3 regions of the Kribbella sp. NPDC056861 genome follow, and region 3 is predicted to be linked to each of the others. Evidence: riboswitches for the same ligand, from Rfam matches in the RefSeq annotation. Region 3 holds a riboswitch; each other region holds the start of a gene.
What was found. A riboswitch is a leader RNA that binds a small molecule or an ion and turns the genes downstream of it on or off. The one in region 3 is predicted to bind cobalamin.

Region 1 (7,430 bases), on a different contig from region 3:
AGACCTGCAGCGACAGCCGATTCCGACGCCACCTCCAGCTCGATGGCTCCAACTCCTTGCAGGACAAGGTCCCTCGCCACCTCCACGCCCAGCTCGACAGCCTCATCCACTGTCCGCGCTGGACGCCACAGCACCCCGTAGTCGGCCGCAGGCTTCTCACTGCCTACCTGTACTACGAGCCCATCCGCCCGCTCCAAGTACGCCGCAGCGGCGAGTTCCGCCACAACTAGTCGAACCACCTGCGTCCCAGCAGCCCGTACTGCGTCCGCAGCCGCCGCATCTGCAGCAATCACCGCACTGGGCTCGACTCCCGGCAACCCCCGCTGTCCCCACGCCTCCTGGTGCACTGCCCAGGACAGCGGCCTCCGAGCCGCCCAACCGGTCCGCACCAACTCGGGGGCCGCAGCAAACTCCTCCACATGCCCCACGCAGAGGTAGCCGACCAACTCAACGTGTGCAGGCAGGTCCAGAACCGCTGCAACCTCACCTGGCTCGAAGAAGGACACCCAGCCAACGCCGAGGCCTTCAGCCCGCGCTGCCAACCACAGGTTCTGTACTGCTATCGCTGCCGAGAACCAGGTTGTCCGTGGATCCGCATGCCGACCCAGTACGTGCCTGCCGCCGCGTCCGGCATCGCAGGTGACGGCGATGTTCAGTGGCGTCTCCAGGATCGCCTCGATCTTCAACCCGTCGAAGGCGCTTCGCCGGTCAGCAGGTAGCGACGCCGCAAAGGCAGCTTGCTGGGCAGCGGCGAGGTCGCGGATCTGCTGTCGGGTGGCGAGGTCGCGGATCAACAGGAAGTCCCACGGCTGGCTCAAGCCCACACTGGGTGCGCGGTGGGCCGACTCGAGCACCCTGGTCAGTACGTCGTCGGCAATAGGTCGATCGACAAACCCCCGGCGGACATCACGCCGCTCAGCCAAGACCCGGTGGACGACGTCCCGCTCCCCCACCGGATACCCCGGCGCAACCGCCGCCGCTAACACCGGCAGCCGCCCAACAGCCACCGTCGCCCGAGCTGACACCTGCTTCGGCACCACGACCTCCGCGCCGCTGAGGACGACAGCAGCCTCAGCCACACTCGCAGTACCGGCCAGTCGCTCTACCTGATCGCTAGGCGTCGGTACCGACTGCTGCGACAGCTCCAACTTGGAGGCAGTAAACAACCCAGCCCCCAGCGAAGCCACCAGCCGCTGTAAGCCAGGCTCCGTCTCTCTGCCGTCGACAGTGATCACCTGGCTCACTTCCGCCGCGTCGAGACCGACCAGCGCGCTTTCCACGAGATCCCGCAGCTCCCGGTACGACGTACCGGAGCGCAGGCCGATTCCCAGAACTAGCGTCACTTCTCCAGCCCGGCATGGACGCGTGCGGCCGCCACGAACCTGGCCGGCACGTCGGGCGTCGCCGTCCAGTGCAGGTGAAGGTAGGAAGCGTGGATCTGCGAGCGGGCGAATCCCTCCTGCTGACCACCGGGCAAGTACCAGGCAGCCGGTACTCCTTCGTCGAACTCGACGGTTGTGCGGTGGAACTCATGCCCGCGCACGCGCCGCCCTTCGTCGAAGAAGGACGTTGTGGAGGCTGCGATCGCGGTCCGGTAGCCGAGAGTCAGACGACTCGTCATCTGGCCCTTGGCCGGCAGTACGCCGGTCAGTTGGTGACCGTCGAGCTCGCGGCACAGGTAGAGCAGACCGGCGCATTCGGCGACGACGGGCAGGCCTGCTGCGACCTCTGCGGCGACCTGTTCGCGCAACGCTACGTTCGCAGAGAGCGCTTCCGCGTGCAGTTCGGGGAAGCCGCCGCCGAGGTAGAGCGCGGAAGTTGCCTCTGGCAATGACTCGTGGAGCGGGTCGAAGCTGACCACGTCCGCGCCGGCCGCGGTGAGCAGCTCCGCCGTCTCGGCGTAGCGGAAGGAGAAGACCGGTCCGCCTGCGATCGCGATGACCGGGCGGCCCTCCTCGGCAGGCGTCACCTCCGCTGCCGGATCCCAGGCCGTCACATCGAGCGGAGCGGCTGCCCGGGCTGCGGCGATGAAGGCTTCCAGGTCCACGCCTTGGCGGACCAGCTCAGCGGCGGCATCTACCGCGGTCGAGGCCTGTTCGCGCTGCTCATCGGCGGGGATCAAGCCGAGGTGGCGGCTGGGGACAGTGAGGCGGGTGTCACGACGCAGTACGCCGAGCACCGGTATGCCGGTCGGTGCGACGCCTGCGCGTACTTCGGCCTCGTGGCGATCGGAGCCGACCTTGTTGAGGATCACTCCGACGATCCGGACACCGGTGTCGTAGGCAACGAAACCCTGGACGACGGCGCCGACGCTGCGGCCGGCCGCGGAGGCGTCGACCACCAGCACGACCGGTGCCTGCAGCAACTTCGAGACGTGGGCGGTGGACGAGTAGCCCTCGGTGCCGAGCGCGCCGTCGTACAGGCCCATCACGCCCTCGACCACCGCGATGTCGGCGCCGGCGCAGCCGTGCGCGAACAGCGGCGCGACTCGCTCCTCGCCGGACAGCATCGGGTCGAGGTTGCGGCCCGGTCGCCCGGTCGCGACGGCGTGGAAGCCGGGGTCGATGTAGTCCGGTCCGACCTTGAAGCCGGCCACGGTATGGCCGGCTCGGCGCAGCGCAGCCATCAGCCCGACAGCCACCGTCGTCTTACCGGCGCCAGAGGAAGGCGCCGCGATCACCAGCCGCGGGATCACGCCGCCACCCGCGCCCGGTCCACCGGCGCCCGGCCCGAGCTTCGTCCGGACCTGAGGCTCGAACTCGCGCTCCCGCTGCTCTGCTGCGCGCTCACCACTCGATGCCTTTCTGGCCCTTCTGGCCGGCGTCCATCGGGTGCTTGACCTTGGTCATCTCGGTGACCAGATCGGCCGCGTCGAGCAGCCGCTGGTCGGCGTTCCGGCCGGTGATCACGACGTACTGGTGACCGGGCCGCGACGTCAGCGTCTCGACCACCTCGTCGACGTCGACCCAGCCCCACTTCATCGGGTAGGTGAACTCGTCGAGCACGTACAGATCGTGCGTCTCGGCGGCGATCCGGCGCTGGATCTCGCGCCAGCCCTCGATCGCGTCGGCGGCGTGGTCCTCCTCGGTGCCGGCCTTGCGCGACCAGCTCCAGCCCTCGCCCATCTTGTGCCACTCGACCGGGCCGCCTTCACCCGTTGCCTCGTGCAACTTCCCGAGCGCCTTGAACGCGCTCTCCTCGCCGACTTTCCACTTCGCGCTCTTGACGAACTGGAAGACGCCGATGTTCCAGCCCTGGTTCCAGCCGCGCAGCGCCATCCCGAACGCGGCGGTCGACTTCCCCTTCATCTCCCCGGTGTGCACCATCAGCAACGGCCGGTTGCGGCGCTGCCGGGTGGTCAGGCCGTCCTTCGGTACGACGCTCGGCTGTCCTTGCGGCATCAGGCAGCGCTCCGATCGGTGACCGCGCGCACAAGATTGCCCGCGGCAACTTCGCCCAGGTCCAGGTACTCCGCGCCGAGGTCGGCGGCCAGCTCGGCCGAGAGGCCCAAGCGGACTCCGCGGCGTGGTTCGCAGTCGACCACGACCGACGCGATCCCCTGCTGGGCCAGCCAGCCTGCGGCTTGCTTGGCCTTGGCAAATGCCTTGTCGCCGGAGGTCGCGCGACCGTCGGTCACGAGGACCAGCAGAGGGCGTCGGCGCGGATCACGGATCGCGGCGATTCGCAGTACGTCGGAGGCTTTCATGAGGCCTTCGGCGAGTGGGGTGCGGCCGCCGGTCGGGAGGGATTCGAGGCGGCGTACTGCGGTCTCGACGCTGCCGGTCGGCGGGAGGGCGACGGTCGCCTCGGCACCGGCGAAGGTGACGAGACCGACCTTGTCGCGGCGCTGATAGGCATCGAGGAGGAGCGAGACGATCGCGGTCTTGACCTCGGACATCCGCCTCTTCGTGCCCATTGATCCGGACGCGTCGACGCAGAACAGGACGAGGTTGCCCTCGCGGCCTTCGCGGACGCCCAGGCGTACGTCGGAGCCGCGGACTGCGAGGCCGGGGCCGGTGCGGCCGCGGGCGTGCTGATGCGGGGCTGCGGTGCGGATGGTGGCGAGGAGGTGCGGGCGGCCGGATTCGCGGCCGACGCGGGGCCGGTCGCCGACTACGCGGCCGACCTCGGTGAGCGCTCTCGAGCGGCGGCCGGCTACGCCTGGGCCGGCGGAATCGATGGTGAGCAGGCGGGCTTTGTACGGCGCGGAGCTGGCTGCTACCTGGCCGGTCGGGGCTGGGCCCGGGAGAGCGCTTCCTGAGTTCTCGGCCGGTTTGTCGGAGTCGGCGTTGGTGGGTGACAGCGTTGGGTCGTCGGCATTGCTCTCGCCGGCGGAGTCACCGTCATCCGGGCGCCCGTTGTCCGGTCCGCCGTCGTCCGGCCCTGCGTCGGGGCCGCCATCGGGGTTGTTGTCCGGACCACCATCCGGGCCGCCATCCGGGTCGTCGTCGGGATCAGGGTCCGGCGGGGTGCTGTTCTGGATCGCCTGCTCGAGTTGCTCGTCATCCAGCCCAGGAGCGTCGAACGGGTTGCGGCGCTTGCGGTGCGGCAGGGCGAGCTTCGCCGCGGCGCGGACGTCCTCGACCTCGACGACCGTCCGGCCGGACCAGGCCGCGTGGGCTACCGCAGTACGGGCGGTGACCAGGTCGGCGCGCATGCCGTCGACGTCGAAGGAGGCGCAGATCTCGGCGATCTGGCGCAGCGCCGCGTCGGTGAGGATCACGTCGGCGAGGCGGGACTGGGCCTTGACGATCCGCTCGGACAGCTCGGCCTGCGGACCGGCGTACTTGGTGACGAAGGCGGCCGGGTCGGCCTCGTAGGTGAGCCGGGCGCGCATCACCTCGACCCGTACTGCGGGGTCGCGGCTGGCGACGACGTCGACCGTGAGGCCGAAGCGGTCGAGCAGTTGCGGGCGGAGTTCGCCCTCTTCGGGGTTCATCGTGCCGACCAGGACGAAGCGCGCGGGGTGGGTGATCGAGACGCCGTCGCGCTCGACGGTGGCGCGGCCCATCGCGGCGGCGTCGAGGAGTACGTCGACCAGGTGGTCGTGGAGGAGGTTGACCTCGTCGACGTACAGGAGGCCGCGGTGGGCTGCGGCGAGCAGGCCTGGTTCGTAGACGGTGACGCCCTCAGAGAGCGCTCGCTCGAGGTGGAGAGAGCCGAGTACTCGGTCTTCGGTGGCGCCTACTGGTAGCTCTACCAGTCGGGCGGGCCGCGGGTGCGAGCTGTTGTCGGCGGGGTGCGGGCCGTCAGGGCAGGTGGGGTCCGGGTTGGTGGGGTCGCAGGAGAAGCGGCAGCCTTCCAGGACGTCGACGGCGGGCAGGATCTCGGTCAGCGCGCGGACGGCGGTGGACTTCGCCGTGCCTTTCTCGCCGCGGATCAGTACGCCGCCGATCGCCGGGGAGACCGCGGCAAGGATCAGCGCGAGCTGGAGGTCCTCCATGCCGACCACGGCGGTGAAGGGAAAGCCGTTCGAGACCGGCTTGAGGTTCTGACTGATCGGGGTAGACCCCATCGGCGGTGCTTCCCTTCGTCCCGCGGGTGTCCACGCCCGCCTTGGCACTGGCACGCCGGGGCGCGGAGAGCGCTCCCTGGCGGAAGGTCGCGGATGTCCTGGCTTCCGGGCGAGAGCCCGGTCACAGTGGCGGGACCGCCCCGGAATTCAGCCCAGCAGGGCTGTCACCGGTGTTCCTCCACGACCTTCCCGGCGATCATTCCACACCGGCCGTGGAGCTAATTTGTGAAGGCCGCCGACAGGTGGTCCGCGGCCGAATCGCCGGGGAGTTCGCCGACGCCGGTGATCGGGGTGACGGTGATGTAGCCGGCGAGCAGCAGCGCCTCGTCGGTGTCGGTCTCGGTCGGCGGCTCACGCAGTACCTGGCCGACGATCGGCTCGCCCGTCGGGGACTTCTCCAGCACCAGCCGGGACCGCTCGTACGGCACCAGCCGGGCCCAGCGGGCGCCCTTGAGCTCCGACACGGGCACGTCGGGCACGTTGACGTTGATGACCGTCCCGACCGGCTGCTCCAGCAGCCAAGAGAGCGCTTCCCGGGCCACCGCACCGGCCGTTTCGTTGTACGACGGCTGCTCGGAGTCGATGCTGATCGCGAGCCCGGACAAGCCCTGGCTGGCGGCGGTCAGCGCCGCGGCCACCGTGCCGGAGTGCAGGATCGGGCCGATGTTGTGACCGTTGTTGATCCCCGAGACGACCACGTCCGGCGACGGGCCGAACGCGCCCAGCCGGGCCAGCGTCACCGCCAGCGCCGGTGTCCCGTCGATCCCGATGAAGCCGTTCTCACCGGTCTTCGACGCGATCGCCTTGCCGATCATCCCGGCCCGCGAGCTGCCGACGCCGCTCTGGTCGTCCCACGGCGCGACCACCTGCACCGCGTGGCCGGCCTCCGTCATCGCCGCGGCGAGCGCCTGGATCCCGGCGGACTCGTAACCGTCGTCGTTGGTGACCAGGACTCTGAGCTGTTCGGACGCCATGCGTCCACCCAATCACACCCTGGCCACCCTCGCCGCCCGATCACTCAGCCGCGATCCTCGATGTCCCCCTCGGTCTCCAGTACTGCGGTCCGCAGCGTCTCCAGCGCCTCCGCGCTCGGCTCCGACCACAGTCCGCGCTGAGCAGCCTCGAGCAGCCGCTCGGCGATCCCGTGCCGCGCCCACGGGTTCGACTTGCGGAAGAACTCGGCGATCTCCGGGTTCGCGACGTACTCCGTGGTCAACGTCTCGTACATCCAGTCGTCGACCACCCCGGCAGTGGCGTCGTACCCGAACAGGTAGTCCACCGTCGCCGCCATCTCGAAGGCGCCCTTGTACCCGTGGCGCTGCATCGCCGCCATCCAGCGCGGGTTCACCACCCGGGCCCGGAAGACCCGCTTGGTCTCCTCCTCCAGCGTCCGCGTCTTGACCTGCGCCGGTACCGCGGAGTCGCCGATGTAGGCCTTCGGGTTGGAGCCGGTCAGGTGCCGCACCATCGCGACCATGCCGCCGTGGTACTGGAAGTAGTCGTCGGAATCCATGATGTCGTGCTCACGGGTGTCCGCGTTCTTGGCCGCGACCTGGATCCGGGCGTAGGCGCGCTCCATCGACGGCCGGGCCTCCGCGCCGTCGAGATCCTTTCCGTAGGCATAGCCGCCCCAGACCGCGTAGACCTCGGCCAGCTCGGCGTCGGTACGCCAGTTGCGCGCGTCAACGAGTGGCAGCAGACCGGCGCCGTACGAACCGGGCTTGGAACCGAACACCCGCGCCGTGGACGATCGCATGTCATTGCCCGCAGCAACATCGGCGTCGACGTGCGCCCGCAGGTAGTTGCTGTCGGCATCCTCGTCCAGCGCGGCCACCCTGCGGACGGCCTCGTCCAGCAGCGTGACGACGTGCGGGAAGGCGTCGCGGAAGAAGCCGGAGATCCGGATCGTCACGTC
Region 2 (7,430 bases), on a different contig from region 3:
GCTGCCGACCATGTCGAAGAACTCGGTGGCGGTGGCGCCGGGGGAGAGTGCCATCACCTTCAGGCCGGTGCCGCGCGACTCCTCCCAGAGGGCCTCGGTGAAGCTCAGCACGAACGCCTTGGTCGCGCCGTACACGGCCATCCGGGGGCTGGCTGCGTACGCCGCCATGCTGGCCAGGTTCACCAGTACGCCGTTGCCGTGGGCCCGCAGGTCGTTGATGAACGCCCGGCTGATGTCGACCACCGCGGAGACGTCGACCGCGATCTCCTGCCGTAACCGGTCCGCGTCCTCGGTGGCGAACGGCCCGAAGGTGCCGAAGCCGGCGTTGTTGATCACGCTGGTCACCTTCAGCCCACGCTCGCGCAGTGTCGCGTGGAGCTTCTCGCCGACCCGCTCCTCGCTCAGGTCCTGCGCGACGGTGTGCACCGCGACCCCGTACTGCGCGATCAGCTCGTCCGCCAGCGCGGTCAGCCGGTCCTGCCGCCGCGCCACCAGGACCAGCCCCGAACCCCGCGCGGCCAGCTGGCGCGCGAACTCCGCGCCGAGGCCCGCGCTGGCACCGGTGATCAGGGTCAGTTGCCCGCGATAGTCCATCATCCTCAAGCCTCTCGATCGGATCGTGTTCGACAGTCTATGCCAGTGTGTCAGTGACTGCCAAGATGGCATTGCCTGACCCTCTCGCGGTATCCTCGGCCCATGAAGCAGGCGACGGTCTGGGACCGCTCTCGACAGCTCGCCAGGCAGGAGATCCTGGAGGCGGCCGTCCGCCTGTTCACCACCCAGGGGTACGACCGGACGACCACCTCGGAGATCGCGGCCGAGGCGGGGGTCTCGCAGCGCACCCTCTTCCGGTACTTCGGCACCAAGGAAGACCTGGTCTGCGGCGACCAGGACGCGCTCGGCGAACTCCTCCGCACGACCGTCGAGTCGCAGCCGCCCGAGGTCTCCGCGTGGGCAGCGTTGCGCGCCGGATTCCTGGTGCTCGCGACCGCGAACCACTCGCTCGACCTGACGCTCACGCTGTCCAAGCTGATCTTCGCCACCCCCTCGCTGCAGGCGAGCTACGTGCAGAAGCGCCTGCGCTGGCAGCAGGATCTGCTGCCGGCCGTCCGCGATCGCCTCGGCGGAGGCTCGGAGCGCGAACTCGAGGCAAGGATCGTGATCGCCGTCAGCTTCGCCTGCGTCGACGCCAGCACCGCGACCTGGGTCGCCTCGGACGGCACCGAAGACATCGAAGCTCTGTACGACCAGGCGATCACCGTCGCCCGCTCCGCCAAATAGTCCAGAGCTCGCCGAAAGAACTCGTTCGTTGCCGGACAGATGATGGTGTGACTTCCATGCTGGGGCGAGAGGATGTGCGGGTGCGCGAGGCTCGCTTCGAGGCGTTGGTGCGGTTGGTGGCCGGGCCGGTGCAGCGCTATCTGGTACGCCGGGCCGACCGCGACGCCGTCGACGACGTACTGGCCGACACGATGCTGGTGCTCTGGCGCCGCCTCGACGACGTACCAGGACTCGGTGACAGCCCGCTCGACCCGGACGAGGTCCTGCCCTGGTGCTACGGGGTCGCCCGCGGCTGCCTGGCCAACGCCCGAAGAGCTGAGGGCCGTCGCCTAAGACTGGTAGAACGCCTAGCCCGTACTACGTACGCACTCCCGCCACCGGCCGCGGACCACGCCGCGCTGCACGAAGCGCTGGGCACCCTCGGCGAGCTCGATCGCGAGATCGTCATGTTGTGGGCCTGGGAAGGACTCCCACCGCGAGGCATCGCCGAGGTGACCGGTCTGACCCCGAACGCCGTCAGCATCCGGTTGCATCGGGCAAAGAAAAGTCTCGCCGCCCGGTTGGGACGAAAGAACGACGTCGGTGCCGGACAGGAACAGGGCAAAGAAGGGAGCGAGCTGTGAACGACGACGAACTGCTGGCCCGGTTGAAGGCCGCCGACCCGGCGTCACGGTCGGACGCTCCCGAGCCCGACATCGATCGCCTCCTGGAGGCCAGCATGACTACAGACACCGAGACCCGGCCCACCACCGCGGGAGCTCGCCGCCGTTGGCTGCCCGCGGCCGCCGCCGGAGTACTGATCGCGACCGGTGGGCTGGTCTGGGGCCTCACCTCAGGTCAAGGAGGCGACACCCCGCCCGTCGCCGGTCCGCCGGCGACCAGTACGACACCAAGCACCCCACCCGGAATCGCGAAGGCGGTGCTCAAGCTAACCGTCGGTGGCGGCGCCTCCGGCAAGTGCAAGGCGGTCGAGGTGGCAGACCTGCGCCGTATGCAGACCGCCTTCGAAGGCACGGCGACCGCGGTCAAGGGCGAACTCGTCACCCTCCGCGTCGACCACTGGTACCGCGGCGGCGAGGCGACCACCGTCGAGGTCAGGTCCGACGCCGATGCCGTCGCGACGCTGCTGGGCGTCGAGTTCAAGGTCGGCGGTACCTATCTGGTCAGCGCGATCGACGCCCAAGTCAGCATCTGCGGCGAGAGCGGCCCGGCCACCCCTGAGCTGCGAGCCCTTTACCAGCAAGCCTTCTGACCGAGCCGGTCGGACTGGTTGCTCTAAGCAACCAGTCCGGCGCAGGCCGCAGGGCTCAGGTCCCAGGCTTCTGCAGCAGATAGTCCTCGGCCCGCATCGACCCGGCCGACTTCACGTCCTCGGGCAGGATCTCGCGCAGGTCGCGCTCGGTCAGGCTGTCGGGATCGCGCCGGGCCAGCCGGGTCGCCTGGTTGGAGATGGCCTCTTCGAGCAGGTTCCGGATGAACCGGCCGTTGCCGAAGTTGTGGCCACGCGGCGCGGCCGGGATGTTCCGGCGTACGGCGGCCAGCACCTCGTCGTTGTGGGTCATGCCCTTCTGCCGGGCCTGCAACGCGAAGATGGCGACCAGCTGGTCGGTGCTGTACTCGCTGAACGACAGCAGCTTCGGGAACCGCGACGCGAGGCCGGGGTTGGAGTCGAGGAACCGCTGCATCTCGCGGTGGTAGCCGGCCACGATCACGACACACTCGTCGCGATAGTCCTCCATCATCTTCAGCAGCGTGGCGACGGACTCCATCCCGTAGTCACCCGGGTTGTTGTCCGGCACCAGGGTGTACGCCTCGTCGACGAACAGCACCCCGCCGAGCGCCTCGCGGAACTTGGCCGCCGTCATCGGTGCCGTCGTACCGACCCCGGAACCGACCAGGTCGGAGCGGTCGACCTCGACCACGTGGCCCTTCTCCAGCACGCCCAGCTGCAGGTAGACCTTGGCGAGCAACCGCGCGATCGTGGTCTTCGCCGTACCGGGCTTGCCGACGAACACCATGTGCCGGGCCCGCTCCTGGATCGGCAGCCCGAACTCCTTGCGGCGCTGGTTGGTCTTGATCTCGGCCACCATCTTGCGGACGGCTTCCTTGATCGACTCCAGCCCGATCAGCGCCTCCAGCTCGGCGAGCGCATCGTCCTCGGGCACCGGCTCGGGAGCGACGAAGTCATCCACCTCCGCCGCCGGCGCCGGTACTACGTTCGCCGCGGCGGCAGCCGGTACGGCGTTGGTCAATGGCTCGGGCGCAGCCTCAACGACGACCTCAGGCACCGGGGGAGCGGCATTCGATCCCCACGTATGCGTCAACGGCCCGTCCGGCGCCGTCAACTCGATCTCAGGCGCGCCACCATCAACACTCGACTGATCGAGAATCTCGAAGAACGCAGCAAGATCCGGCACCTCCGGATCCGGCCACGGCCCCTGCTCGAGCACTCCAGCCAAGTGGATCGACACCCGAGTCGCCGCAGCCGCCCACGACCGCGCCAGCATCTGCTGATCCTGAGCGACCGCACGCCCCAGCCACTCGGTATTGCTGCGCAACCAAGCCTGCGGATCGAAGCCCCGCCTGAGATCGGCCAGCGCGTTCTCGACGTCCCACCCGTCGACCCCGAGAATCTGCCCCACCGCCGGCGGCTGAGCACTGAGCCCCGCAGTACGGATCAACCGCGCCAGCAGCTGCGAGAAGTTCAGCGAAGGATTGTCGGCAACCGTCAGCGACAGCTTGTCGTGCGTGTCCCGCAGCGTGTCGAGCGAGTACCGCAGGGCTGACGCGGGCCCGGCCAGTTCCGGCAGTACTGCGCGCTCTGCGTCGCTCAGCACCGTCGTCCGCCAGAACTGCAGGATCGTGTCGTAGTCGGCCTCGGTGTGCATCCGGGTGACCTCGCGGTCGGCCATCACCCGGTCGTACCCGGCGGTCAACGCCTTGGCGCGCGCGGCCAGCGGCGGCGCATCGCGGAACAGGCTCACCACATCACGCGACAGCTGCAGCGCCTCCAGGCGTCCGGCGACGTCGAAACTCCGCGCGCCGGAGATCACCAGCAGCGGCCAGTCGGTCGCGGCGACCTGGATCAGGTGACCGGCGCCGCCGTACCGCGTGGTCGATCTGTGGAAGTCACGCGTCAGCTCAGCCGAGAGATCGGCGTGCTCCCCGTGGAGCACCGGAATCCACCCGGCCAGCAGCGGCGCCACCTGGTGGGCGAACCACACCGCGGCGGGCGTTCCCTCGACGAAGTCCGGAAAGGCCCCCGGCCGCAGCGCCTTCGGGTCGTCGCCCCAGGCGCGCAACCGGTCGCGGACGCCGGTCAGCCACTCGTCCGGCACCTGCCAGGGTCGGTCGGCGCCGAGAACGTCGAGCACGCGCGCTCTCCGGGTGTGCTGAACCACAGAATTCCTTTCGGCCTGTCAGGCAGCTGGCCCGCCCACTTTAGTGCGTCCGGCGAACGTTCTAGCGCTTGCCAATAGTTAACAGAGTCTGTAACTATTAAGTCATGGCAGACGACGTCGACCGCTTCTTCGAAGTACTCGCTGATCCGACGCGCCGGCAGGTCGTCCGGTTGCTAGGAGAAGGCCCTCGCCGAGCCGGCGAGCTGGCCACGGCCACGGGTTCGTCGGCGCCGGCCATGAGCCGCCACCTGCGGATCCTGCTGTCCGCCGACCTGATCTCCGACGAACGGGTGGCCGACGACGCGCGGCTGCGGGTCTTCCGGCTGCGACAGGAGCCGGTGGTCGCAGTACAGGCCTGGCTCGACCAGTTGCAGGCGCACTGGCAGGAGCAGTTGGGCGCATTCAAAAGACATGTCGAGCAAGGGGAGAACTCATGACCAAGCAATCAGCCTCCGCCTCCGTCGAGGTCGCCACCGACCCGGCAGCGGCGTTCCACCTCTTCACCGCCGAGATCGACCTGTGGTGGGTCCGCGGCCCGATCAACTTCTTCGACGCCAACCGAGCCATCGGCATGCAGATCGAGCCCGGCGTCGGCGGCCGAGTCCTCGAGATCTACCGCTACGCCGACCCCACCACCGCCGAAGACGTCCTCGAACTAGGCCAGATCACCGCCTGGGAACCCGGCGCCCTCTTCGCCTACCGCAGCTCGGTCGACGACACCGAGGTCGAGATCCGCTTCGAACCCACCGAGACCGGCACCCGAGTCAGCGTCGAACAAGTCCTCACCGCAGGCGGCACCAAGGCCTTCTACTTCTGGCCCAATGTCATCGGCTGGTACGTCGACCACACCGCCCAGCAGTCGTCGCCTCGACGGTAGGGCTAGAGTCTGTTTCTCATCGACGGATGTGCAGGAACCCGGTGTGAGTCCGGGACGGTCCCGCCACTGTGACCGCGCTTGCGCGGGAGTCAGGAACTGCTGCTGTCGTACCTGCCACCTGGGGCGTGGACACCCCGAGGAAGGACCGGCCGCGCGTGCCCGCGAATCTGCTGCTGCTCTCTACTGCCGACACCGATCTGCTGGCTGCGTCGCAAGCCCAGGCCGGGTGGCGGGTCGCCAACCCCGCCCGGGTCGAGCTTGCCGACCTGCCGACGCTGCTCGAGGGCGTCGAGGTTGTCGTGGTCCGCCTGTTGGGCGGTCGGCGCGCCTGGGAGGAGGGGCTCGACGCGGTTATCGCCTCAGGCCTCCCGACGGTCGTGCTCAGCGGTGAGGCGGCCCCCGACGCCGAGCTGATGTCGATGTCGACAGTTCCCGCCGGCGCGGTCTCGGAGGCGCTCGGTTACCTGCGCGAAGGCGGGTCCGAGAACCTCAAGAACCTGGCGGGCTTCCTCAGCGACACCATCCTGCTGACCGGCGACGAGTTCGATCCGCCGAAGACCCTCCCGACGTACGGGCTCAGGGCCGGCCGCACGTATACCAAGGACACCCGCGCGGTGGTCGGCGTCGTCTACTATCGCGCCCACGAGATCTCCGGCAACACTGCCTTCGTCGACTCCCTCGCCAACGCGATCGAGGCTGCGGGCGCCCAAGCCCTCCCCGTGTACTGCGGAACGCTGCGCGGCCTTGACCCCAGCCACGACGACAACGCCCAGCTGTTCGAGATGCTGCGCGAATGCGACGTCCTCGTCACCACCCTGCTGGCAGCAGGCGGCACAGTCGCCTCCAACGCGACAGCCGGCGGCGACGACTCCTGGGACGCCGGCGCGCTCGCCTCGCTCGACATCCCGCTCATTCAGGGCCTCGCGCTGACCTCCACCCGCGAGCAGTGGCTCGAGAGCGACGCCGCGATCAGCCCGCTCGACGCCGCCACCCAGGTCGCGATCCCCGAGTTCGACGGCCGCCTGATCACCATCCCGTTCTCCTTCAAGGCGTACGACGCCGAGGGCATCGCCAGCTACGCGCCTGACGAGGAGCGTTGCGCCCGCCTCGCCGGTATCGCGGTCGCCCAGGCCAAGCTCCGCCACGTGCAACCCGCCGACAAGAAGCTCGCGCTGGTCCTCTCCTCCTACCCGACCAAGCACGCCCGGATCGGCAACGCGGTCGGCCTCGACACCCCGGCCTCGGCAGTCGTCCTGCTCGGCCAGCTCAAGGACGCCGGCTACGACCTCGGCCCCGACCTCAACCTCGACGAGCTGCAGGGCGCGGACGGCGCCGACGGCCTGGTCCACCGCCTGATCGCGGCCGGCGGTCACGACGTCGACTGGCTCACCGACGAGCAGCTGTCCAGCGCCGTCGCGAAGATCCCGCTCTCCACCTACGCGAAGTGGTTCGGCAAGACCCCAGAGTCGTTGCAGACGGCAATGATCGAGGCTTGGGGTGAAGCCCCCGGCTCCCTGTACGTCGACCTGTCGGGCCCCGAGCCCGCGATCGCGCTCGCGGCGCTCCGGTTCGGCAACGTAGTACTGATGATCCAGCCGCCCCGCGGCTTCGGCGAGAACCCGGTCGCGATCTACCACGACCCCGACATGGCGCCCTCGCATCACTACCTCGCGGCCTACCGCTGGCTGGAAGCGCCGGTGGAAGAAGGCGGTTTCGGCGCCCACGCGGTCGTCCACCTCGGCAAGCACGGCACGCTCGAGTGGCTGCCAGGTAAGGGCATAGGCATGGCCGCCGACTGCGCGCCCGACGCAGTACTGGGCAACCTGCCGCTCGTCTACCCGTTCATCGTCAACGACCCGGGCGAGGGCACG
Region 3 (7,430 bases):
CGGCTAAGGCCCTCACGTCAGCCCATCGACCCGCTTCGCGGTCGGTGGGCTTCTGCGCGTCCCCCGATCTCCGGCCACTCCGCGAAGGAGCATTCATGACCGAGAAATTCCGCGTCACCTACGCCACTCTGACCGCCGACAACGAAGACCTGCACGCGGCCTACGACAAGGGTCTCGACGAGGCCCGTAGTTGGCTGGGCGCGACCCTCACCCCGACCATCGACGGCGTCGCCCGTCCCGGTGGCGACGCGTTCGAGGTGACCAGCCCCGGCGACCCCTCATTGCTGCTCTGCACCGTCAAGAGCGCGGCCGCCGCCGACGTCGACGACGCTGTCGCCGCGGCCAAACGCGCCGCGACCAGCTGGGCCGCAACCCCTTGGCAGCAACGGATCTCCGTACTGCGCAAGGCCGCCGACCTGATCAGCGAACGCTCCAACGAGCTCGCCGCGCTGATGAGCCTGGAGGTCGGCAAGAACCGGCTGGAGGCCCTCGGCGACGTCGAGGAGTCCGCCGACCTGATCCGCTACTACTGCCGTCAGGTCGAGGACAACAACGGCTTCGTCCGCCCGATGGAGCAGCTCTCCGACGCCGAGCAGACCACCAGCGTGCTCCGCCCGTACGGCGTCTGGGGCGTGATCAGCCCGTTCAACTTCCCGATGGCGCTGGCCGCCGGCCCCGCCGGTGGAGCGCTCGTCGCCGGCAACACGGTCGTCCTCAAGCCCAGCCCGCAGGGATCCTTCACCGCCGCCAAGCTGGCCGAATGCCTCGGTGACGCCGGGCTGCCGGCCGGCGTCTTCAACGTCCTGCCGGGTGGTGACGTGGTCGGCGGGCTGCTGGTCGCGCATCCGGACGTGGCCGGGCTGACCTTCACCGGCTCGTACCAGGTCGGCATGTCGATCTACCGCAGCTTCGCCACGTCGTACCCGAAGCCGGTGGTCTGCGAGATGGGCGGCAAGAACGCCGCCATCGTGTCGGCGCAGGCCGATCTCGACCTCGCCGCGGCCGGGATCGCCCGCTCCGCCTTCGGTTTCTCCGGCCAGAAGTGCTCGGCCTGCTCCCGGGTCTACGTGCAGCGCGAGGTCTTCGAACCCTTCGTCGCCGCCCTGGCAGAGAAGGCGAAGTCGGTGGTGGTCGGTGATCCGACCGCCCGCGACACCTTCGTCGGCCCGGTGATCGACCCCGCCGCCGTCCAGCGGTTCCTGGCCGCCGTCGCGCACACCCGCGAGCACGGCCAGATCGTGGCCGGTGGCAACGTGATCGACGGCAACTACGTCCAGCCGACCGTCGTCACCGGTCTCCCCGCGGACGACCGGCTGCTGCGCGACGAGTTGTTCGTCCCGTTCGTCGCCGTCGTCCCGGTCGACTCGCTCGACGAGGCGCTCACCCTCGCCAACGACACCGACCTCGGGCTGACCGCGGGTTTCTTCTCCGCCGACGACGCCGAGGTCGACCAGTTCCTCGACCGGATCGAAGCCGGCGTCGTCTACGTGAACCGAGCCGCCGGCGCGACCACCGGCGCCTGGCCCGGGGTCCAGCCGTTCGGCGGCTGGAAGGGCTCCGGCACCTCCGGCAAGGCCGGTGGCGGCCTGTACTACGTCCAGCAGTTCCTCCGCGAACAGTCCCGAACGGTGGTAACCCGATGACCGCGACGATCTCTCCGGGCAAGTCTGTCCAAGTACGCCCCGACTGGCTGGCCGACCGACCGCTCCCCGACGTCCGCACCGCCCTGCCCGGCCCGCTCTCCGCCGCGATCGTCGAGCGCGACCTCGCCATCACCAGCCGTTCTCTCCCGCGCGCCTACCCGCTGGTCCCCCAGCGCGGCCACGGCCTGGCGATCGAGGATGCCGACGGCAACCTCTTCCTCGACTTCAACGCCGGCATCGCGGTCAACTCCACCGGCCACTGCCACCCGCGCGTCGTCGAGGCCGTCAAGCAGCAGACCGAGACCCTCCTGCACTACTCGGCCAGCGACTTCTACCTGCCGATCTACTCGGAGATGTGCTCGGCACTCGCCGCGACCGCACCGATGAGCGACCCGGTCCGGGTGTTCCTCAGCAACTCCGGCGCCGAGGCTGTCGAAGGAGCGCTCAAGCTCGCCCGGTACTCGACCGGCCGCCCGTACGTGATCAGCTTCTTCGGCGCCTTCCATGGCCGCAGCATGGGAGCGGTCACCCTGACCGCCTCGAAGGCGAAGTACCACAAGGGTTTCGGTCCGTTGCTGCCCGGCGTGCTGCACGCGCCGTACGCGTTCAACGGCCGCGACCCGATCACGGGTGCGCCGGTCCACGACGAGGACGCGACCTTCGACTACCTGGAGAACACCCTCTTCCGCTACCAGGTCTCCCCCAGCGAGGTGGCGGCGATCTTCGTCGAGCCGATCCAGGGTGAGGGCGGGTACCTGGTGCCGCCGGCCGGCTGGATGACCCGGCTGCGCGAGCTGTGCGACCGGCACGGCATCCTGCTGGTCGCCGACGAGGTCCAGTCCGGCGCGGGACGCACCGGCAAGATGTGGGCGATCGAACACCAGGACGTCGAGCCGGATGTCCTGATCAGCGCCAAGGGTCTCGCCTCCGGCTTGCCGCTGGGCGCGTTCATGGCCCGGGCAGAGCTGATGGAGAGCTGGCCGGCCGGCGCCCACGGTTCGACGTACGGCGGTAGCCCGATCCCGTGCGCGGCCGGGCTGGCGACTCTCGAGGTGATCCAGGAGGAAGGGCTGCTCGCCAACGCTGACACCATCGGCAAGCAGTTGATGACCGGCCTGCGTGAGCTGCAGCAGAAGTTCCCCGAGCAGATCGTCGACGTCCGCGGTCTCGGCCTGATGATCGGCGTCGAGTTCCGTACCGCGGAGCAGGCGGCCGAGGTCCAGCAGCGTGCGTTCGAGCGTGGCCTGTTGGTGCTCGAGTGCGGCGAGAGCTCGATCCGGATGTCGCCGCCGCTGGTGGTGTCGGCGGCCGAGGCGCAGACCGCGCTGGAGCTGTTCGGCGCCGCGGTCGCCGGATGACCGTGTTCTCTCGGGCCCCGGGCAACGACCTTCCGGTTGTTGCACGGGGCTCCGGCGCACTGCTGTTCGACACCACCGGCCGCCGGTACCTCGACGGCTCGGGCGGCGCGATCGTGGTCGGCATCGGGCACGGCGTCGAGGAGGTCGGAGAGGCGATCGCCCAGCAGTCCAAGCTGGTCTCCTATGCGCACGGCACCGCCTTCGCCTCCGCCGCGCTGGAGAACTACGCCGCCGCACTGGCTCCCCTGCTACCCGTCGACGATCCGCACATCTATCCGGTGTCCGGCGGCAGCGAAGCGGTCGAGACCGCGCTGAAGATGGCACGCGCCTACCACCTGGCCCGGGGTGAGGATCGGTCTGTGGTGATCGGCCGACAGGGCGCGTATCACGGCAACACTCGGGGCGCGCTAGACGTTTCCGGGCGGCCCGGGCTGCGGGCGCCGTATCTTCCGTGGCTGGGATCCGCGCGGCACACCACGACGCCGTACGAGTATCGGTGCGAGTTCCCGACGCACCCCGAAGGCTGTGGCCAGCAGCATGCGGAGAAGCTCGAAGCGCTGATCCTTGCCGAGGGCCCGGAAAATGTCGCGGCCTTCATTGCCGAGCCGATCTCGGGTGCAGCGCTCGGTGCCTGCGTGCCGCCCGACGACTACTGGCCCGCGATCACCGGGGTCTGCCGCCGGTACGGCGTACTGGTGATCGCCGACGAGGTGATGACCGGCTTCGGGCGGACCGGGAAGTGGTTCGCCTGTGAGCATTGGGAGGTGCGGCCGGACATCCTGGTCGCCGCCAAGGGCGCGGCGTCGGGTTACTGGCCACTCGGCTTCGCTGCTTGCAGTGGCGAGGTGCACGAGAAGATCGCCGGTTTCACCCATGGCTTCACCTACTCGCACCACGTCGTTGGCGCGGCGGCCGGGCACGCAGTACTGAAGGTGCTGCAGAAGCGCGACCTGATCGCAGCCTCAGCCAGACAAGGTGCAGCCCTCAAGTCGGCACTCGAAGCAGAGCTGGGCGATCACCCGGCCGTCGGCGACATCCGCGGTCTCGGGCTGCTCTGCGCGGTCGAACTCGTCGCCGACCGACCAACCCGTACGCCGTACGCACGGGCCGATCGCGTCGCCGAGCGAATAGTCGCTGCAGGCAAAGAAGCAGGTGTGCTGCTCTACCACTCCACCGGCTGTGCCGATGGCGTCTCCGGCGACCTCGTCCTGCTCGGGCCACCGCTGGTGATCACCGACGCTCAGGTCGCGGAGCTTGCTGAGCGCACGGCGATCGCAGTACGGCAGGTGACCTAGGGGCGGACCGGCGCCACCCGCGGCGGCGGGTTGGTGGTCGGGCCCGCGTTCTGGGAGAAGGACCAGCCCTCGAAGCTGCCGAGCGGAGGCTTGCGGGCGGAGGCGCCGGACTGGCTGTAGGTCCAGCTGCCGCCGTTCGGCGCGTGCCAGTACGACCAGTACGCGCTGGCCGGCGGCGTGTTGACGCACGGCTCGGTGGCCGCGGTCGGTTTGCCGTTGATCCGGCAGATGAAGGCCTTGCCCCACCGGTTGGTGCCGGTGACGACGAACCCGGCGTTCTCCAGCGCGGCCAGCCCCGTGGTCTGATCGCCCGGCGCACAACGGATCTCGGTCGCCCCGCCGAGGCCCTGGTAGTCGACGATCACGGTCACGCCGTTGGCGTTCGGGCAGTACCCCGCGCTGCCCAACCGGGTGACGGCCGCCTCCGCCGGTGCGTCCTCGACCGTGGCCGGCACCAGTGCGACGGCGAGCGCCGCCACCGTGGCCAACCCCGCCAGTATTCGCCGAACCTTCATCGGGCCCCACCCTTCTCACCGATCGACTGAGTGCCTAACTTATGCAAAAACTGTGCAGCCCGCATCTCGAGAGCAACTCCAGCGGGTACTGTGGTGATCGCAGTTGGTTCGTCCTGCCCGCCAGGTAGGACGTCGTAAGAGGGAACCCGGTGTGATTCCGGGACTGCCCCGCAGCGGTGAGTGGGAACGACCGCCGTCATCAGCACTGGGTCCTTGCGGACCTGGGAAGCGACGGCCACTAGGTGTCTGGCAACAGACGTGCCCGCGAGTCCGAAGACCTGCCACTGCCCATGGACGCTCAGCGTTCGTGGTCGACCTCGGTGACCTCGTGGGAAGGTCGCGGCGCGCATGTGACCATTCGACGGTCCGTGTCTGCTGTTCCCCTTCCGCGAGTCGCCTGGTCCGACGAGACGCCTCACGAAGGAGAGACGCTTGACCAGCAAGTCCGCAGCCGCGGCAGCACGGGCCACCGTGTACGGCTACCCCCGGCAAGGTCCCAACCGTGAACTGAAGAAGGCCATCGAGGGCTACTGGAAGGGCAGCGTCAGCGCGGACGCCCTCCGGCAGACCGCGAAGGACCTGCGCGTGGCCAATTGGCGGCGACTCGCCGCCGACGGCATCGACGAGGTCCCCACCGGCGACTTCTCGTACTACGACCACGTGCTCGACACCACCGCCCTGGTCGGCGCGATCCCCGAGCGGCACCGCTCGGCCGTCGCCGCCGACCCACTGGACGGCTACTTCGCAATGGCCCGCGGCACCCAAGAGGTGGCGCCGCTGGAGATGACGAAGTGGTTCGACACGAACTACCACTACCTGGTCCCGGAGCTCGGCCCGGACACCGTCTTCACGGCCGACTCCACCAAGCAGGTCACCGAGCTGCAGGAAGCCGTCGCGCTCGGCCTCGCTGCCCGCCCGGTCCTCGTCGGCCCGGTCACCTATCTCCTGCTGGCCAAGCCCGCTCCGGGCGTCGCCGACAGCTTCGAGCCGCTCTCACTGCTCGACCAACTCCTCCCCGTGTACGCCGAGGTGCTGGCCGACCTGCGGGCCGCCGGCGCCGAGTGGGTGCAACTGGACGAGCCCGCGCTCATCCAGGACCGCACGACCGACGAACTGGACGCCACAGCGCGTGCCTACGCGACGCTCGGCAACCTCACCGATCGCCCGAAGCTCCTCATCGCCTCGTACTTCGACCGCCTCGGCGAAGCCCTCCCCGTCCTGGCGAAGGCTCCGGTCGAAGGTCTCGCGATCGACTTCACCGGACCCGCCGAGGCCAACCTCGACGCACTGGCCTCGGTCGGCGGGCTGCGCGGCAAGCGGCTGGTCGCGGGTGTCGTCAACGGCCGCAACATCTGGATCAACAATCTGTCCAAGTCGCTCTCCACGCTGGCCACCCTGTTGGGGCTGGCCGATCGGGTCGACGTCAGCTCGTCCAGCTCGTTGCTGCACGTGCCGCTGGACGTCGCCGCCGAGACGGATCTCGATCCGGAAGTCCTGCCCTGGCTGGCTTTCGCGCGCCAGAAGACGGCCGAGATCGTCACCCTGACTCGCGGCATCACCGAGGGCACCGAGGCGATCGCGACCGAGCTCGCCGCCAACCGCGCGGCGCACGACGCGCGAGCCGGGTCGGCGCTGACCAACCGCAGTGAGGTCCGCGACCGGCTGACCGGCGTGACCGCGGCGGACAGTCGCCGCGCGACGCCGTACGGGGAACGGAGTGTGGCCCAGCGAGCGCGCCTGGGACTGCCCTTGCTGCCGACCACCACGGTCGGGTCGTTCCCGCAGACCAACGAGCTGCGCACCGCGCGGGCCGAGCTGCGGGCCGAGCGGATCGGCGTCCCGGAGTACGACGAGCGGATCCAGGCGGAGATCCGGGAGGTGCTCGCCTTCCAGGAGAAGGCCGGGCTGGACGTGCTCGTGCACGGCGAACCCGAGCGCAACGACATGGTCCAGTACTTCGCGGAGCAGCTGGACGGGTATCTCGCAACGCAACACGGCTGGGTCCAGTCGTACGGCACCCGGTACGTGCGGCCGCCGGTGCTCGCGGGAGACATCTCGCGACCGGAGCCGATGACCGTGCGCTGGTGGCAGTACGCGCAGTCGCAGACCGATCGGCCGGTGAAGGGCATGCTGACCGGGCCGGTGACGATGCTCGCCTGGTCGTTCGTCCGCGACGACCAGCCGCGCAGCGACACGGCTCGCCAGGTCGCGCTCGCGCTGCGCGACGAGGTCAACGACCTGGAGGCGGCCGGCGCCGCGGTGATCCAGGTGGACGAGCCGGCCCTCCGGGAGACCCTGCCGCTGCGGCAGGCCGATCGCGCGGCGTACCTGGCCTGGGGCACCGAGGTGTTCCGGCTGAGCACCAGTGGCGTGCGGGCGGACACCCAGATCCATACGCACATGTGTTACGTCGAGTTCGGCGACATCCTGAACGCGCTGGACGAGATGGACGCCGACGTGGCCAGCCTGGAGGCAGCCCGGTCGCATATGCAGGTCGCGCATGAGCTGAGCGATGCCGGCTATCCCCGCGAGGTCGGACCGGGTGTCTACGACATCCACTCGCCGCGCGTGCCCGGCACACCCGAGATCGTGTCGCTGCTGCAGAAGGGCCTGGCCGCG

Region 1: it holds a riboswitch for cobalamin, as region 3 does, so the genes downstream of both, AB0P21_RS04100 (putative cobaltochelatase) here and metE (5-methyltetrahydropteroyltriglutamate--homocysteine S-methyltransferase) in region 3, are expected to answer to the same signal.
Region 2: it holds a riboswitch for cobalamin, as region 3 does, so the genes downstream of both, cobN (cobaltochelatase subunit CobN) here and metE (5-methyltetrahydropteroyltriglutamate--homocysteine S-methyltransferase) in region 3, are expected to answer to the same signal.

Annotation. Positions count from the first base shown of each region.
Region 1 covers NZ_JBFBNQ010000001.1:904,059-911,488, forward strand. Annotated here, with positions in the region: gene bluB (5,6-dimethylbenzimidazole synthase) at 1-1,343, opposite strand, end outside; gene AB0P21_RS04090 (cobyrinate a,c-diamide synthase) at 1,340-2,695, opposite strand; gene cobO (cob(I)yrinic acid a,c-diamide adenosyltransferase) at 2,787-3,401, opposite strand; gene AB0P21_RS04100 (putative cobaltochelatase) at 3,401-5,515, opposite strand; cobalamin riboswitch at 5,589-5,736, opposite strand; gene AB0P21_RS04105 (5'/3'-nucleotidase SurE) at 5,734-6,489, opposite strand; gene cobN (cobaltochelatase subunit CobN) at 6,534-7,430, opposite strand, start outside.
Region 2 covers NZ_JBFBNQ010000001.1:912,596-920,025, reverse strand. Annotated here, with positions in the region: gene AB0P21_RS04145 (SDR family oxidoreductase) at 1-597, opposite strand, end outside; gene AB0P21_RS04140 (helix-turn-helix domain-containing protein) at 697-1,281, shown strand; gene AB0P21_RS04135 (sigma-70 family RNA polymerase sigma factor) at 1,362-1,904, shown strand; gene AB0P21_RS04130 (hypothetical protein) at 1,901-2,533, shown strand; gene AB0P21_RS04125 (AAA family ATPase) at 2,589-4,655, opposite strand; gene AB0P21_RS04120 (metalloregulator ArsR/SmtB family transcription factor) at 4,787-5,119, shown strand; gene AB0P21_RS04115 (hypothetical protein) at 5,116-5,559, shown strand; cobalamin riboswitch at 5,552-5,678, shown strand; gene cobN (cobaltochelatase subunit CobN) at 5,715-7,430, shown strand, end outside.
Region 3 covers NZ_JBFBNQ010000002.1:725,334-732,763, forward strand. Annotated here, with positions in the region: gene AB0P21_RS10510 (aldehyde dehydrogenase family protein) at 96-1,643, shown strand; gene AB0P21_RS10515 (aminotransferase class III-fold pyridoxal phosphate-dependent enzyme) at 1,640-3,001, shown strand; gene AB0P21_RS10520 (aspartate aminotransferase family protein) at 2,998-4,296, shown strand; gene AB0P21_RS10525 (hypothetical protein) at 4,293-4,811, opposite strand; cobalamin riboswitch at 4,899-5,112, shown strand; gene metE (5-methyltetrahydropteroyltriglutamate--homocysteine S-methyltransferase) at 5,244-7,430, shown strand, end outside.